2 regions of the Aromatoleum petrolei genome follow, and region 2 is predicted to be linked to the other one. Evidence: predicted binding sites of a transcription regulator. Region 2 holds the regulator's gene; the other holds the start of a gene.

The links. Region 2 encodes FliA, which starts transcription of late flagellar genes. Its sites were predicted from a motif close to CTAAAGTTNNNNNNNNNNNNGCCGNTA; they were not measured.
Region 1: the regulator FliA is predicted to act here: its motif matches at 2,781-2,807, upstream of ToN1_RS17700 (chemotaxis protein).

Annotation. Positions count from the first base shown of each region.
Region 1 covers NZ_CP059560.1:3,893,255-3,897,102, forward strand. Annotated here, with positions in the region: gene motB (flagellar motor protein MotB) at 1-1,001, shown strand, start outside; gene ToN1_RS17690 (CheR family methyltransferase) at 1,059-2,057, shown strand; gene ToN1_RS17695 (chemotaxis protein CheB) at 2,077-2,673, shown strand; gene ToN1_RS17700 (chemotaxis protein) at 2,874-3,842, shown strand.
Region 2 covers NZ_CP059560.1:1,559,670-1,563,517, forward strand. Annotated here, with positions in the region: gene motD (flagellar motor protein MotD) at 1-125, opposite strand, end outside; gene ToN1_RS07180 (flagellar motor protein) at 136-876, opposite strand; gene ToN1_RS07185 (RNA polymerase sigma factor FliA) at 902-1,681, opposite strand; gene ToN1_RS07190 (MinD/ParA family ATP-binding protein) at 1,792-2,607, opposite strand; gene flhF (flagellar biosynthesis GTPase FlhF) at 2,609-3,848, opposite strand, start outside.

The DNA of each region.
Region 1 (3,848 bases), 2.3 Mb from region 2:
TCAACAAGGTCGCCGCCGCCTCGCATGGCGGCGCGTGGAAGATCGCATACGCCGACTTCGTCACGGCGATGATGGCCTTCTTCCTGCTGATGTGGCTGCTCGGCTCAACCGCCCAGGGCGACCTCGAGGGCATTGCCGACCACTTCATGAATCCGCTCAAGGTTTCGCTGCAGGGCGGCAGCGGTGCGGGCGACAGCTCCAGCGTCATCCGGGGCGGCGGCGAGGACCTGACGCGCTCGCTCGGGCAGCGCAAGCGCGGCGAAGTCGAAGGGCGGCGCTCGATCAACCTCGATGCGGCCAAGGGGCGGGAGGTGTATCGCGTCGAGGGCGACGACGAAGGGGTGGAAGCGACGCGTGAACGCGCACGTCTCGAAGACCTGAAGGGGCGCATCGAGGCGCTCGTCGAGGCCGACCCCAAGCTGCGCCCCTTCCGCAACCAGATCCTGCTCGACATCACGTCGGAAGGTCTGCGCATCCAGATCGTCGATGCGCAGAACCGCCCCATGTTCAACACCGCGAGCGACGAGCTGCTGCCTTACACGCGTGAGCTGCTGCGGGCGATCGGGCGTGCGCTCAACGATGTTTCCAACCGCCTGAGCCTCTCGGGGCACACCGATGCGGCGCGCTACGCCGGCGGCGAGCGCGGCTTCTCAAACTGGGAGCTGTCGAGCAACCGCGCCAATGCCTCGCGCCGCGAACTGGTCGCAGGAGGTCTCGAGGCGGGCAAGGTGATCCGCGTCGTGGGGCTCGCAGACATGGTGCCGCTGCGCAAGGACGACTTGTTCCATCCGATGAACCGTCGCATCAGCATCATCGTGATGAACAAGAAGACCGAGGAGGCCGTGCGCAACCAGGCCGGTGCGCTCGACATCGGTTCGGCCGCGCCGCTCGACGGCGCCGAGTTGCGCGAGAATATTGAGAGCAGGAGCCAGGCGCCCGCGACGCCGCCGAGGGGGCGCAGTGCGTTGCCGCTTCCCTTGCCGCCCGTCAAGTCGCCCTGATGCGATCGTTCATGCAATGCGCTGCCGCCCCGAAGCGGGCCTCGAGGTGATCTGAAGATGCCTGCTGGTGACTCTCCCTTCGGCCGCAAGCCGGCAACACCGGTCATTGCGGGTCGCCCGGCGGCGGCCGGTCCGATCCGCCCGAGTGTTGCGTCGACCTCCGCTTCGATGTCCGCGCCGGGGCTGGCCGCGCTGGCGGCCGCGGCCGCCGCGTCGGCGTTGTCGGTTGGCGGCGAGCGCGAGTTCGAGCTGACGCAGGCCGACTTCGAACGCATCCGCAAACTGATCTACGACCATGCGGGCATCGTCCTGTCCCCGGCGAAGCTGGACATGGTGTACAGCAGGCTCGCGCGCCGCTTGCGCGCGTGCGGCGATCGCAGCTTTGCGCAGTACATTGGCCGCCTCGAGCGCGATCGCACCGAATGGGAGACCTTCGTCAACTCGCTGACGACCAATCTCACCTCATTCTTCCGCGAGTCGCACCATTTCGACATCCTCGCCGAGCGCATGCGGCGCATTGCCGAGCGCAGAACGATTCGCATCTGGTGCAATGCGGCGTCCACCGGCGAGGAGCCGTACTCGCTCGCGATCACGGCATGCGAGGCCTTCAATTCGCTCAATCCTCCGGTGCACATTCTCGCCAGCGACATCGATACCAGCGTCCTCGCGCATGCCGAGCGCGGCGTGTATCGCGACGAACGCGTGGCGCGCATGGCGCCAGACATGCTGCGGCGCTATTTCGAGCAGGGCGCGGGGCTGGCGGCCGGCGAGCACCGCGTGCGCCCGGAGCTGAAGCGTCTGCTGAGTTTCAGGCGCATCAACCTCCTCGATCCGGTGTGGCCGGTGCAGGGGCCGCTGGATGCGATCTTCTGCCGCAACGTCATGATCTACTTCGACAAGACGACGCAGTACGGCATCCTCAAGCGTTTCGTGCCCTTGCTGCGCAAGGACGGCGCGCTGTTCGCCGGCCATTCCGAGAGCTTCATGCATGCGTCCGACCTGTTCCGTTCGACCGGGCGGACCGTCTATCAGCGCACCGATGCCGACGGCAACTAGGCCCCTGTCCGGGGGCCACGTGCCCTCCGGCCGTATCATTTTCATCGGGGCATCGACCGGCGGTACCGAGGCGATCAAGCAGGTCCTGCTCGGCTTACCGCAGAATTCGCCGCCGATCCTGATCGTGCAACACATGCCCGAAATGTTCACCGGCGCCTTCGCGCGACGCCTGGACGGGTTGTGCGCGGTGAGAGTCAAGGAGGCCGAGCATGGCGAGGCGGTGCTGCCGGGCACGGCCTACATCGCACCGGGACATTCGCACCTCCTTGTTCGGCGCGGACCGACGGGGGGACTGCAGTGCGAACTGTCGCGTGCCGATCCGGTGAATCGGCACCGACCTTCGGTCGATGCGCTGTTCGCCTCGGCGGCTGTGCAGGTGGGGGCGGCGGCTGTGGGGATCCTTCTCACGGGCATGGGCAAGGACGGTGCGCAGGGGCTGCTCGAGATGCGGCGCGCGGGGGCGTGGACCATCGCTCAGGATGCCGGCTCCTGCGTCGTATATGGGATGCCACGCGAGGCAGCGATGATCGGAGCTGCGAGCGAGGTCGTTTCGCTCGACGAAATCGCGCACCATGCATTGCGGCAGACGATGCTCGGCGGTGTGCGGGATGCTTAGGCGGGACTCTGCGTTGAGGCCGGGCCGACACGAGCCACCGGGACGGCGACCAGAGTGCGAGAATGGGCGGCTGGCGGGAAAGCAGCAGAAAATCTCTGTTGCCCCGCCTCAAGTATTTCAGGTCACTGACGTTATCTTGATTGTAATCACGGCGCAGGGATGCCGCTCCGATCATATTGCCGCGTAACGCGGAGAGTGAAATGTCCGAACTGTTCAAGAATATCGAGGCACGCACGCGCCTGGCCGGCACGAACAAGCTGGAGATACTGCTGTTTACGCTCGGCGTCGATCAGCGCACGGGACGTCGCGAAACCTTCGGCATCAACGTGTTCAAGGTGCGCGAAGTGATGCGTACGCCGACCATCACCGCTGCACCGGAGATGCCGTCCTCGGTCGAGGGCATGGTCAGCCTGCGCGGCGTGCTCGTGCCCGTCGTCGATCTCGGTCGCTACGTCGGCGTCGGCGCCGATGCCCGGCGCGACATCATGATCGTCACCGAATACAACGGCCATACGCAGGGTTTCCTGGTCGAGGCGGTCGACACCATCCTGCGCCTCGACTGGGCGCAGATGCGCGTGCCGCCGGACATGCTCACGGCCAACATGGGCGGGCTCGTCACGGCGGTCACCGAGCTCAAGGACAACAAGCTGGTAATGATGCTGGACGTCGAGAAAGTCCTGGCGGAAACGACCAATCAGGATGACCAGTACCTTTTCAAGGGCATCGAGCCGATTGAAGGAAGCACGCATACGGTGTACTTCGCCGACGACTCCTCGGTCGCGCGCCGTCAGATCGAACGCACGCTCGATGTCCTGGGTGTGCCCTATGTGGGGGCGATCAACGGCCGCATGGCGTGGGAAGAGCTGCAGAAGGCGGCACGCTTTGCCGAATCTACCGGGCGCAAGGTCAGCGACGTGGTGAGCCTGGTGCTTACCGACGTGGAGATGCCGGAGATGGACGGCTACATCCTGACCAAGTCGATCAAGTCCGACCCGCGTTTCGCGGGAATTCCGGTGATCATGCATTCTTCGCTGTCCGGCATGTCGAACCAGCAGCTCGGTAGGTCGGTCGGCGTCGATGAATACGTCCCGAAGTTCGAACCTCAGCGTCTTGCCGAGACGCTGCGCCGCCTGCTCAATTGTGCCGAGCAGCAAGGCCGCGCTTCCTGAGGAATC
Region 2 (3,848 bases):
AGCGAATACATCACGACGAAGAAGGCGAACAGCAGGGTGATGAAGTCCGCGTAGGACACGAGCCAGCGATCCTGATTCTCGTGGTTCGCGTCGTCCAGCTGGCGGTGTCTGCGGTGGCGTCGCATCGGGGCACGCTCAGGCGATGTAACCCTGCATGCGGCTCTCGATGATGCGCGGATTGTCGCCATTGGCGATGCCGACCAGCCCGTCCACGAGCATCTCGCGCTGCGACACCCCGTCGGCCACGTAGGCCATGAGCTTCTTCGACATCGGCAGGAACACCAGGTTGGCGAAACCCACGCCATACACCGTGGCGACGAAAGCCACCGCGATGCCGGCCCCCAGCTTCGACGGATCGGTCAGGTTCTCCATCACGTGGATCAGGCCCAGCACCGCGCCGAGGATGCCCAGCGTCGGCGCGTAGCCGCCGGCCGCCTCCCAGATGCGCGCCCCCTGGCGCATCTGCGCCGCCCACGCGTCGATCTCGACCTCCAGCACCTCGCGCAGCCGCTGCGGCTCGACGCCATCGACGAGGAGCTGCAGCCCCTTGCGGGTGAACGAATCGCTGATGCGCGGAATCTGCGCCTCCAGCGCCAGCAGCCCTTCCTTGCGCGCGATCTGGCTCCAGCTCGTCGCCTGGCGAATCAGCGCGGCATGGCTGGCCGGCGGCGGCATGAAGACCCACCGGGTCATGCGCATGCCCTCGCGGAAGACCTTCAGCGGGCTCTGCAGCATCACGGCACCCAGTGTGCCGCCGATCACGATGAGGAAAGCGGTGGGCTGCAGGAGGGATGCGATATGCCCCCCCTCGATCACCTGCCCCATGATCAGGGCGGCGATGCCCAGGGTGAGTCCTACGACGCTGATCTTGTCCATGTCCGCAGTCCCTCGGCCGGCCCGCTCAGCCGCCGGACGGAGGATTCTTGGGCGGCCGTCCGCGGCGCGCCCGGGTCGGGGTTCCCGCCGGCCCTGCGCTGCCCAGGATGCGCGCCCGCAGCCGCGCCACAGCCTGGCTGTGGAGCTGGCACACGCGCGACTCGGACACGCCCAGCACCTCGCCGATCTCGCGCAGGTTGAGCTCCTCGTCGTAGTACAGGGCCATCATCAGCTTCTCGCGCTCGGGCAGATCCTCGATCGCCCGCACGAGCGCGCTGCGCATGTCGGCCTCCTCGAGGATGTCGGCCGGATTCGATTCGTGCTCGCCGAGATGCCGCTCGAAGTAGTCCTCGCCCTCGCCGTCGGTGAAGTCCTCGAAATGCACCAGCTGGTAACCGCGCGCGTCCTGCAGCATGCGCTGGTACTCGGCGAGCGGCATGCCCAGCAGTTCAGCGAGCTCCGCCTCGGACGGCTGGCGTCCGTGGCGTTGTTCCAGTTCGTGCACCGCTGACTCGATGCGGCGCATGTCACGCCGCATGCTGCGCGGCAGCCAGTCGTTCTCGCGCAGTCCATCGAGCATCGCGCCGCGGATGCGCTGCACGGCATAGGTCTCGAACTGCGCGCCCAGTCCGTCCTCGTAGCGGCCGATCGCATCCAGCAGGCCCATCATGCCGTTCTGGATCAGGTCGTCCATCTGCACGCTGGCCGGCAGCTTCGCCATCAGGTGGTAGGCGATGCGCTTGACCAGCGGGGCATAGGCCTCCACCAGATGGTTCTTGTCGAGATTACCCGCTGCGTCGTACATCCACTTCGCCTGTATCTTCTTCCGTCCTGGACGGGGTTCCGGACATGGGGGCAAACCGGCGGACGTCCATTGTCCCGCAGCCGGCCCGCTTTTGCCAAACGGGTAGGCACTCAGTCCCATGTCGGAGCCCCCCTGCCAGCCGCCGCGCCGGCCTGTACATTGCCGAACGTCGCGAGGCGGCGCAGGAAGGCGGCCTCGGCATCGCGCGGAGAAGCCTCCGCTGCGCCCTGCCCCAAACCCGCCGCCAACTCATCGCGCTCGACCTCGCCTAGCCAGGCGAGCGGCACGCCGACGTGGCGGCGCACGAGCTCGCTCAGGCTGTGGAAGAAGGCCGTGGCGTCGGCTCGCCCGCGCGCTCCGCACACCGCCACATGCAGCGAACCCGCGCCAGCCGCGGCGAGGCGCTTGATCACCTGGTAGGCGTCGGTCGCGCCGCTGCGGCTCGCCTCGGCGACCACCAGACGGCGCGGCGCCGCCAGCGCGAAGGGTGACGGATCGGCGGCGCTCTCACACGCCGAGTGGATCAGGATGAAACTCGCAGGGCGTTGCAGCGTCCGCAGTGCGTCGAGCACGCAGTCGCGCCGCTCGCCGTCGAGAAGCGGCAGTGCGAGCGCGCAGGCCGCCACCGGCACGCGCCCGAGCAGGCCCGGCACCGGCTGGACGAGTTCCCGCGCCGAACTGCGACCGCCGAGCACGCCCAGCAGGTCGCCTCCCGTAGGCAGGCCGAGCACCCCGGCCAGCGAATCCTCGCCCTGCGCCTCGTCGAGCAACAGCACGCGCCGGCCGTGCCCCGCGATGCGGTGCGCCGCCTGCAGCGCCACATGCGCACGCCGGCGCCCGGTCGCGTACAGCGCGACGACCGTCGGAGGTGCGCGCCGGAACAGGCGCCGCAGCCCGGCTGCCTGGTCTTCACGCGGGTCGATCATGTCAGACTCCGCAGGCCGCCAGCATCAGGGCCGCCTCGTCGCCCTGCAGCTTCCACGGCGACTCGTCGGACTGCTCGCGCAGCGCGCGATGCAGCAGGTAGGCACGATTAGGCAGGTGCAGGTCCTCCGGCACTCGCTGGCCGTTGGCGACATAGAAGACGTTGAGCTCGTTGCGCACGGCCACATCGAGGGCGGGGGCGAGCGATGCAGCCTCGTCCACCTTGGTCAGCACGCAACCGGCCAGGTCCGGCCCGTTGTATGCGCGCACGACGTCCGCGAGCGTGTCGCCGCGACAGGTCGAATTGAGCAGCAGCAAGCGACGAACATCGCCGGCGCCCGTCAGCATCGCTGCCTGCTCGGCGACCATCTTGTCGCGCTGGCTCATGCCCATCGTGTCGATCAGCACCATGTGCTTGTTGCGCAGCTCGGCAAGGGTCTGGCGCAGGTCAGCGGCGTCGCGTACGGAAAACACCGGCACGCCGAGGATGCGCCCGTAGATGCGCAGCTGCTCCTGCGCCCCGATGCGGTAGCCGTCGGTCGTGATCAACGCCAGCCGGTCAGCACCGTGGCGCACGACGCAGCGTGCCGCGAGCTTCGCCGTCGTCGTCGTCTTGCCCACGCCCGTCGGCCCCACCAGCGCATACACGCCCCCACGGTCAATGATGTCCGCATCAGACGCAACCGCACGCAGATCGCGCGCGAGTGCGTTCTTCACCGCGGCACGGGCATCCTCCGGCGATGCCTCTTCATCCACGGATTCGGCCAGGCGACGCGCGAGCACGCCGGAGAAGCCTGCTTCGAGGAGCTCGCCGACGATGTCCGCGCGTGCGGGTGCCCGGCGCCGGGTCTCGCCCCACGCAAAGCCGGCGAGCTGGCGCTCGATCATGCTGCGGATGCCGGCCATTTCCTTCATCAGCTGGACGTTCGCCTCCTGCAGCGAACGTATGCGCTCATCTTCCATCGCGCGAGCGGGTTCGGCGGCGCGGACCTGCGGCGCGGCCGGGGCCGGCTTCCTCGGGGCAGGCGCCTTCTCCGCGGCAAGCGGACGGGCCGCGGCCTCGGGAGCCTCCCAGTCGTCGATCGAATACTGCTCGCTCAATGCCGCCGCCCGCGTGCGCATCACGTAGTCGGCCGTCTCCATGCGCGGCGGGTTGAACGGACGGATGATCTTCGCCGGCTTCGCCGCCACCGGGGTCGCGAGCGAGCGCCCGGACAGACTCACCTGAAAGTCGTCATCCTCG